DNA from 4 places in the Kitasatospora sp. NPDC004531 genome. Region 3 is predicted to be linked to each of the others. Evidence: riboswitches for the same ligand, from Rfam matches in the RefSeq annotation. Region 3 holds a riboswitch; each other region holds the start of a gene.
What was found. Region 3 has a riboswitch for cobalamin ahead of ACWEMJ_RS18795 (ribonucleoside-diphosphate reductase subunit alpha). Riboswitches for the same ligand answer to the same signal wherever they lie in the genome.

Region 1 (2,186 bases), on a different contig from region 3:
CCTTCTGCAGGGCCACGCCCCAGGCCGAGATGGCGCCCGTCCAGCTGGTCTCGGAGGTCGGGTTGGCGTTCTGCGCCAGCGGGTCGGGCTGGCTGGTGGAGATGATCCAGTCCGCGTTGCCCGCGGTCTCGGCCTTGGAGTTGTCGAACAGCACACGCTTGGGGGCGGCGGCCGCGGCGGCCCGGGGGGCGGCCTCGGGGCCGGCCGCGTGGGCGTGCTGCGGGACGGCGCTCGCACCGGCCGCCGCCACCAGCGCGGCGGCGGCGAGGGCCAGCGGACGGGCGGCCTTCCACGTTCTGATCATCTGTCAATCTCCTCGAACCACAGGAACCATGGGGTGCGCTACGCGCGTAGGCGGGCACACGCTGCCATGGTGGGGTAATCGGAGCTTGAACGGAACATGTCGATCACGCGCCGTCCGCGATGGGGCGATTTGTCCGGCGTGAGAGTGATCACGTAGCGCCGCCGGACAGCCGTGTGCCCGCAGCACCGGGTCGGACGGCGCTGCGGGCACACGGGAGGGCGACGGATCGTCAGGCGGCCGCGGGGGCGAGCAGGGCCGGGACGGGGCGCGGACGGCTCTCGGCGTCGATCGCCACGAAGGTGAGCCGCGCGGTGGCGACCCGGGTGAGCGGGCCGGCGGCGTTCCAGCGCTCGGCGGAGACGGTGACCCGGACGGTCATCGAGGTGCGGCCGGCCCGTTCCAGCTCGGCGTGCGCGGTGAGCAGGTCGCCCGCCCGGACGGGGGCCAGGAAGTCCATCCGGTCCACCGAGGCGGTGACGGCCGGACCCTCCGCGTGCCGGGCGGCGGCCGCGCCGGCGGCGTCGTCGATGAGCTTCATCACCACGCCGCCGTGGATGGTGCCGTAGAGGTTGGTGTCGTGCTCGCTCATGATGTGCGCGAGCGTCACCTGCGACGCCTCCACCGGCTTTGCGGCGGACATCACAGCTGCTGCGGTCTGATCTGCCACGTCAACTCTCCTTCGCGAGTCGCGACTTGGGATTTCCGCCACGCCGGTGGGCGCTGCGGGCGGCGGCAGGTCTTCGGACTCGCGGGCTTGTCCCGTGCAGGGTCTTCCTACTGGCCGTCGCTTCCCGGGCCGATCGGGTCCAGTGCGTGTGACGGCGGTCGTTCCCGCTCACCGCTGCGAGGCAGTCCTGGACTCCCACCAGGTTCCCTCTTGCGACGCGCCCGCCCAGGCGTGGACGGGGCGAACCGCTGCGTGACCAGCCTATATCCCCGCCCGAAGTGCTCCCGACGGGGCCGCCCGGGTCAGTCGGCCGGGCGGTGCCAGGGGGCGTCGGGGCGGGTGGGGGCGGGGGTGGCGGTCAGGCGGAGGGCGTAGGTGTCGTCGTCGACGGGGCCGAGGTAGTGGTGGCCGGTGAGGTGGCACCAGGCGGGGAGGTCGAGCGGGGCGGCCGGGTCGGTGGCGCGGACGTGGACGAGGGTGCCGGCGGGGGCGTCGGCGATCGCGGCGCGCAGGCGCAGCAGCAGGGTGACGCAGAGCAGGCCCCGCCCGTCGACCGTGAGTCGGGTCATCGTCGGCTCCGGGTGGCGGCGGTGGCGAGGGCGGGGAGGATCAGCAGGGCGACCAGGCCGCCGCCGAGGGCGAGGACGGAGTAGCCGGCCAGGTCGGCGACGACGCCGGAGGCGAGGCCGGCGGTGGCGCCGGAGACGGCGATGGCCACGTCGACGGCGCCCTGGGTCCTGGCGCGGTTGGCGAGCGGGACGGCGTCGGTGAGCAGCGCGGTGCCGGAGACCAGGCCGAAGTTCCAGCCGAGGCCGAGCAGCACGAGGGCGAGGGCCAGCAGCGGGACGGTCTGCGCGGGGGCGGCGGCGGCGAGCAGTCCGGCCGCGAGCAGGGTGAGGCCGGCGGCCGCGGCGACGGCGAGCGGGCCGTGGCGGTCGACCAGGCGTCCGGTGAGCGGGGAGGGCAGGTACATCGCGGCGACGTGCAGGGCGATGACGAAGCCGGAGGCGGCGGTGCCCTGTCCGGCGTCGTGCATGTGCACGGGCGTCATGGTCATCACGCCGACCATGACGATCTGGGTGACCACCATCACCTGGGCGCCGAGCAGGACCCGGTTGCGGATGCGGGCGGTGGCCGCGGCGTCGGCGGCGGGGTCGGCGGCCCGGTCGTCGGCCGGGGCCTCGGCGGCGGTCGCGGCGGCGCGGGCGAGCAGCA
Region 2 (2,186 bases), on a different contig from region 3:
TTCAGCGACATGTTCTGCGCCTTGAACGGAGCCACCCGCACCCCCTGCCGCCACAACCACCGGCAGATACCCGCCGTCACCACACTCTTCCCGGCATCCGACGTCGTCCCGGCCACCAACAACGCACCACTCACAGACAGCCACCTTCGGAGGAGAAGAGAAGAGAAGAAACCGGGGGCGCAGCAGGCGCGGGAGGGCGAGAGACCAGGGGCGCGGGGAACTGCGCGAAGCGGAAGGCGGCACGCCGAAACCGCCGCACGCCGCAGCCACTTGCACCGCCGACGGCCCCGCTGGCGGGTGCGGGAGACGGACCTCCTGCCCCGTCGGGCGAACTCACTTCCGCCCGGCCCGCCCGAGCGCCAGCCACCTCGCGCCGGCGGTGACCGCCAGGGCCAGCACGCCGACCCGGCGGGAGAGCCGGCAGGCGCGTTCGATGTCGCGGGTCGCCACCGGAGGCTGGCCCGCGCCCAGCACCGGGCGGTGTTCGACCCGTTCGCCGTAGCGCAGGGTGCCGCCCAGTTGGACGCCGAGGGCACCGGCGAACGCGGCCTCGGCCTGGCCGGCGTTCGGGCTGGGGTGGGCGGAGCCGTCCCGCCGCCACACCCGCCAGGCCCGCCCGGGCGCGTCCGACGCGGCGACCGTCAGCAGCGCCGTCAGCCGCGCCCCGGGCCACCCGGCGACGTCGTCCAGCCGCGCGGACGCCCAGCCGAACCGGCGGTGCCGGGCGGACTTGTGACCCACCATCGCGTCCAGCGTGTTCACGGCCCGGAACGCCAGCAGCCCGGGGACGCCCGCCACTCCGCCCCACACCAGCGCGTTGACGACCGCGTCAGCGGTGTTCTCCGCGACGGACTCCACCACCGCCCGCGCGATCTGCTGCTCGTCCAGCCCGGACGGGTCCCGCCCGCACAGGTGCGGCAGCCGCTCCCGCGCGGCCGTCAGGTCACCGGCGGCGAGCGACCGTCCGATCGTCCGGGCCTCCCGGGTGAGCGACGTGCCGCCGAGGACGGTGAACGTCGCGGCGGCCGTCAACGCGGCCTCGGCGAGCGGAGCGCGACGGACGGCCCGCGCGGCCGACGTCGCACCCACGGCCACCGTGCCCACGGCGATCGCCGTGAACGCGGCCCCCGCCCCGCGGTGGTCGCGCCACAGCCGGCGCTCCAGCCGGCCCGCGGCGGTGCCGAACAGCGCGACGGGGTGTCCGCGCCGGGGGTCTCCGAGCCGGGCGTCCGCGAGATACCCCGCGACCGCGCCCACCAGGTACGGGGCAGCCCGCATGGCGTTGTGTCCTCACTCAGGGTCCGCGCCCTGGATCGACGGAACGGGGGCCAGAGTCTCCTGACTTCCGGTCACCCCCGCGCGGGGTGTCCGGTCACAGTGGCGGGACCGCGCCGGACTCGCACCGGCTTCCTCTGCTTGCCTCCGTTTGGCCCGAAGATCCCACCACGCCCCGTTCCGACCAGTCAACCGAGCCACCGGAGGGCTTGGTCACACCCGGGGGCCGAGGTCGGACGGCCTCCGCCGGGCCCTATGCTGCTGGCCGAGCCCGGACGGACGGGCAGGACACCGGGGGAGACACCGTGCGACAACTGGTCCGGCGGGCCGCATCGGCCGTCGCGGCGGCGGCCGCGCTGGCGGCGCTCCCGGGGTGCGCGGCGCCGGGCCGCGCCGTCGCCGGGATCTCGGTGACCGAGGACGGCCGCCCGCTGGGCGTCCTGATGGTCTGCGACCACCGCATCGATGGGGCGACCCTCTCCACCAGCGAGGGCAGCCACCGGGAGGACGTCGGCCGCTGGAGCGCCCGCACCGCCCTGCGGCCCGGGCTGACCACCTGGGCCCTGGACGCCCCCGCCGAGGGCTGGGAGACCGAGCGCCCGCTCGCCCCGCTGGAGGCCCGGACCACCTACCTCCTCGACGGCTGGACCGAGGACGACTCCTCGACCTCGACGCACGTCGACTTCACCCCGGAGGACCTGGCGCAGCTCACCCCGGGACAGGTCCGCTACTACGGCCCCACCGCCACGCTCACCGTCCCCGTCGCGGAGTTCGAAGCCACGGCCTGCCGGACGCACTGAGCTACGCCTCGGCCCCGCCCGCCCGGCGCAGCGCGTCCAGCGTCAGCTCCCCGCGCGCGTACGCCGCGAACTCCCGGAACCGGTCGGCGAGTTCGGTCTCCGCCCGGTCCT
Region 3 (2,186 bases):
GACGTGGACGTCGTAGCCGGCGTGGGTGCGCATCGGCCCGGGCCGGTCGCCGACCAGGCCGAACTCGTACACCGGCAGGCCGCAGTCGCCGCGGTCCAGGCCGAACACCTCGCAGGCCACGCCCAGTTCGAAGGGGTGGACCTCCTCCAGCACGACCGCCGCGACGTTCCTCAGCACCCGGCCAGCATGGCAGTGGCAGGATGTCGGGGCAACCGCGTGTTCCTGCCAGGCTGCGGCGGAACGTCACCGGGACCTGGCCGACCGGCGCCGCGGGCCGTCCGGCACACTGTCCGGATGCACTCCCCGATCGTCCGCCGCGCCCTCGACCACGACCTCGCCGGAGCCGGGGAGGTGAGCGTCGAAGCCTTCGTCGGCGACGGCCACACCCGCCCCGACTCCGACTACGTCGAGCTCCTGCGGGACGCCGCGCGGCGCAACCGGGAGGCCGAGCTGCTGGTCGCCGTGGACGGCGCGGGCGGGCCGGTGCTCGGCTGTGTGACCTTCGCGACGGGCGGCACCGCGTGGGCGGACATCGCGCGCCCGGACGAGGGCGAGATCCGGATGCTGGCGGTCGGCGCGGCGGCCCGCGGGCGCGGCGTCGGCCGGGCGCTGGTGTCCGCGGCGATCGCCCGCAGCCGGGAACTCGGCCTGGCCGGGATGGCGTTCTCCACCCGGCCGGCGATGACCGCGGCGCACCGGATCTACGATGCTCTGGGCTTCCTCCGCACCCCCGAACGGGACTGGACGGCGGCCCCCGGGGTGGACCTGATGGTCTACACGATGCGGTTCTGAGGCGGTTTCGCGGCGGTTTCGCGGGGGTTCCCCGACGGCTCCGGCGCGGTTCCCGTTGTCTACGCGCGGCACCACGACGCGACACGCGCTACTACATCTGGTGCCGCCAGCTCCAGCCGCCACAACATGTATGCTCGACCTCGCTGTCGAAGCAGGGGAACCCGGTGCGAATCCGGGACTGCCCCGCAACGGTGAGCGGGCTGTAGCGACGCCCGCGCAGTCCGAGGACCTGCTGACGGTGTGCGACACGGCATCCCCGCAGACGCCATGCAGCACTGTTTTGCCGTCCGGCCTCGCGGGCGGGCCGGGGGTGGGTCATTCGCGCGCCGATCGAGCGTTTTCGGCGTGCCGTCCTCCCCTGTCTCCCGTGTGCCACCGGACACCCCGAGCCACGTCCGTCGCCGCCACAGGAGAGAGTGCGCCTTGACCGTCGCCGCCTCAGTCACCCTGCCGTCCCAGGGTGCCCCCGTCGCCTTCACCGACCCCGGTGCGGCGCTGCTTCGGCTGCTCACCGACCGCAGCACCGACCTCCCCCAGGTGGACCCCGGCCACGTCGCCGCCGCCGCGCTGCGCGGCCGCCACGCCGGCTCGGACTTCGCCGAGCTGCGGGGGCTGGCCGTGGAGGCCGCCGCGTCGATGATCGCCGAGGACCCGCAGTACTCGAAGCTGGCCGCCCGCCTGCTGGCGATGGAGATCGCCGACGAGGCCGCCACACAGGGCGTCACCTCGTTCTCCGCCTCGATCGCCGTCGGCCACGCCGAGGGCCTGATCGGCGACGCCACCGCCGAGCTGGTCGCCGCCCACGCCGCGCTGTTCGACTCGCTGATCGACGACTCCGCCGACGACCGCTTCGAGTACTTCGGCCTGCGCACCGTGCAGTCCCGCTACCTGCTGCGCCACCCGATCACCCGCAAGGTGGTCGAGACCCCGCAGCACTTCCTGCTGCGCGTGGCGGCGGGCCTGGCGGTCGGCGACTCCGAGCAGTCGGTGCTGGAGGTGGCCGAGCTCTACCGGCTGATGAGCCGCCTGGAGTACCTGACCAGCTCCCCCACGCTGTTCAACTCCGGCACCCGGCACCCGCAGATGTCCTCCTGCTACCTGCTGGACTCGCCGCTGGACAACCTGGACTCGATCTACAACCGCTACGCGCAGATCGCCCGGCTGTCCAAGCACGCCGGCGGCATCGGCCTGTCCTACTCCCGGATCCGCTCCCGCGGCTCGCTGATCCGCGGCACCAACGGCAAGTCGAACGGCATCGTCCCGTTCCTGCGCACCCTGGACTCCTCCGTGGCGGCGGTCAACCAGGGCGGACGGCGCAAGGGCGCGGCCTGCGTGTACCTGGAGACCTGGCACGCCGACATCGAGGAGTTCCTGGAGCTCCGCGACAACACCGG
Region 4 (2,186 bases), on a different contig from region 3:
CGGAGGAGCTGGCGCACGTCGAGAAGCTGGTGCGGGAGACTGTCGGGGTGCCCCGGGTGTGGGCGCTGGGCGAGGCCGAGGGCGGGACGTTCAACCACAACTGCGTGCAGGTGGTGGGCGCGGGGGAGTGCGAGCCGCGTCCGCACACCGATTCGCGTGCGCTGTGCCGGTACGCGGCCGTGCTGTACCTGAACCCGAACGTGCCGAAGCGCTGCGGGACGAGCTTCTACCGGCAGAGCCTGCCGGGCGGCCGGCTCGGCGGGAACAGCGTGGTCGCCCCGCACAACAACCTGGTGGACGCGCTGGGCACCCGCTTCGTCCCGCCAGACTCGTTCACCGAGGACCTGGCCGTGCCGCACCGCTACAACCGGCTGCTGCTGTACACCGCGAACCTGATGCACACCGCCACCGAGTACTACGGCGCCACGCTGGAGGAGAAGCGGATGACCTGCGTGTTCTTCTGGATGGCCTGACGGTCGGTCGGCCCGCCGGGCGGGGTGATCTTCGACACCTGGGTGACGGCGCCGTCTTGCCGCTGCGGGGGGAGCGCCTCTACGGTGGGCGGGCCGTGGTGTTCGGGAAGCCGGTGCACTGTGCTCGTCACAGGAGTCCGGAGCGGCCCTCGCCACTGTGATCGGGGAGTCGTCGGCTCCCACCTCGTGCCACTGGCCGCTCGCGGCCGGGAAGGCCGGGCGCCGACGCCGAACACCCCGTCAGCCAGGAGACCGGCCACGGCATCTCACGAAGTGATCCACGAGGTGCTGGAGCGTGATGCGCGGATGACCGCGTCCGATTCGACCATGCCCGGAAACGTCCCGGGCTCCCCTTTGCCTTCCTTCCGCTGGCGGCGCGAGGACACCTTGCGCACCGCCGGCCTGATGGCGGTGATCCTGGCCCTGCACGTGGTGGCGTTCGGGACGCTGCTGCTGCTGGTGGTGCCGGAGAAGTACCAGGTCGGCACCCAGGTGTTCGGTGTCGGCCTGGGTGTGACGGCGTACACCCTGGGCATGCGGCACGCCTTCGACGCCGACCACATCGCGGTGATCGACAACACCACCCGCAAGCTGATGGCGGACGGCCGCCGACCGGTCTCGGTGGGCTTCTGGTTCGCCCTCGGGCACTCCTCGATGGTGGTGATCATGGCGGCGCTGGTGGCCGGCGGCGCCGCGCTGGCGGGCACCCTGATGGACGAGGACTCGACCACCCACCAGGTGCTGGGCACCATCGGCACCACCGCCTCGGGCGCGTTCCTCTACCTGATCGCGGCGCTCAACCTGGTGGCGCTGCTGGGCATCCTGCGGGTGTTCCGGGCGATGCGGGCCGGCCAGTTCGACGAGGCCGAGCTGGAGAAGCACCTGAACTCCCGGGGCTTCCTGGCCCGGGTGCTGGGCCGGGCGACCCGGTCGATCACCCGGCCCGGCCAGATGTTCCCGGTCGGGATGGTGCTGGGGCTGGGCTTCGACACCGCCACCGAGGTCACGCTGATGGTGATGGCGGGCTCCGGCGCGGCCTCCGGCCTGCCCTGGTACGCGATCGTCTGCCTGCCGCTGCTGTTCGCGGCCGGGATGAGCCTGTTCGACACGCTGGACGGCACGTTCATGAACTTCGCCTACCAGTGGGCGTTCTCCAACCCCGTCCGCAAGGTGTACTACAACCTGACCATCACGGGGCTGTCGATCGCGGTGGCCTTCGTGATCGGCACCATCGAGCTGGTCGCGGTGCTGCACGACAAGTTCGACCTCGACGACCCGGTGTCCAGTTGGATCGCCGGACTCGGCCTGGACAACGTGGGCTTCGTGATCGTCGGCCTGTTCGTGGTGGTGTGGGCGGCGGCGATCGGCTACTGGCGGATCGCCCGGCGCTCCAGGGCCTTCGCCGGGGCGTCCTGACGCTCCGTCAACCTGCCGCCAGGATCAGGGTGCCGGCCACTGCCAGGCCGGCCCCGACCACCTGGACGCGCAGCAGCCGCTCCTTGAGCAGGCCGCGCGCCATCAGCGCCGTCACCACCGGGTAGAGCGAGGCCAGCACGGCCGCCACGGCGACCGAGCCCCGGTGCGTGGCGGCGGCGTACATGCCGTTCGCGGCGACGTCGGCGACGCCGACGGCGGTCAGCGCGGGCAGCGAGCGGGCGGCGCCGCGCAGGTCGAGGGGCTCGCGGCGGGCGGCGGCGGCCAGCATGCCGATGC

Region 1: linked by a shared signal. The riboswitch ahead of ACWEMJ_RS08855 (acyl-CoA thioesterase) and the one ahead of ACWEMJ_RS18795 (ribonucleoside-diphosphate reductase subunit alpha) in region 3 are both predicted to bind cobalamin.
Region 2: linked by a shared signal. The riboswitch ahead of ACWEMJ_RS21160 (cobalamin biosynthesis protein) and the one ahead of ACWEMJ_RS18795 (ribonucleoside-diphosphate reductase subunit alpha) in region 3 are both predicted to bind cobalamin.
Region 4: linked by a shared signal. The riboswitch ahead of ACWEMJ_RS03090 (HoxN/HupN/NixA family nickel/cobalt transporter) and the one ahead of ACWEMJ_RS18795 (ribonucleoside-diphosphate reductase subunit alpha) in region 3 are both predicted to bind cobalamin.

What each region holds. Positions count from the first base shown of each region.
Region 1 is NZ_JBSGDD010000013.1:78,438-80,623, reverse strand. Features, by position in the region: gene ACWEMJ_RS08860 (putative Ig domain-containing protein) at 1-304, opposite strand, end outside; gene ACWEMJ_RS08855 (acyl-CoA thioesterase) at 534-971, opposite strand; cobalamin riboswitch at 1,019-1,236, opposite strand; gene ACWEMJ_RS08850 (sulfurtransferase TusA family protein) at 1,274-1,540, opposite strand; gene ACWEMJ_RS08845 (MFS transporter) at 1,537-2,186, opposite strand, start outside.
Region 2 is NZ_JBSGDD010000053.1:2,861-5,046, forward strand. Features, by position in the region: gene ACWEMJ_RS21155 (cobyric acid synthase) at 1-134, opposite strand, end outside; gene ACWEMJ_RS21160 (cobalamin biosynthesis protein) at 334-1,278, opposite strand; cobalamin riboswitch at 1,310-1,439, opposite strand; gene ACWEMJ_RS21165 (hypothetical protein) at 1,581-2,075, shown strand; gene ACWEMJ_RS21170 (hypothetical protein) at 2,077-2,186, opposite strand, start outside.
Region 3 is NZ_JBSGDD010000043.1:25,062-27,247, reverse strand. Features, by position in the region: gene ACWEMJ_RS18805 (helix-turn-helix domain-containing protein) at 1-177, opposite strand, end outside; gene ACWEMJ_RS18800 (GNAT family N-acetyltransferase) at 295-792, shown strand; cobalamin riboswitch at 883-1,043, shown strand; gene ACWEMJ_RS18795 (ribonucleoside-diphosphate reductase subunit alpha) at 1,216-2,186, shown strand, end outside.
Region 4 is NZ_JBSGDD010000004.1:11,663-13,848, forward strand. Features, by position in the region: gene ACWEMJ_RS03085 (DUF6445 family protein) at 1-473, shown strand, start outside; cobalamin riboswitch at 553-748, shown strand; gene ACWEMJ_RS03090 (HoxN/HupN/NixA family nickel/cobalt transporter) at 801-1,889, shown strand; gene ACWEMJ_RS03095 (EamA family transporter) at 1,897-2,186, opposite strand, start outside.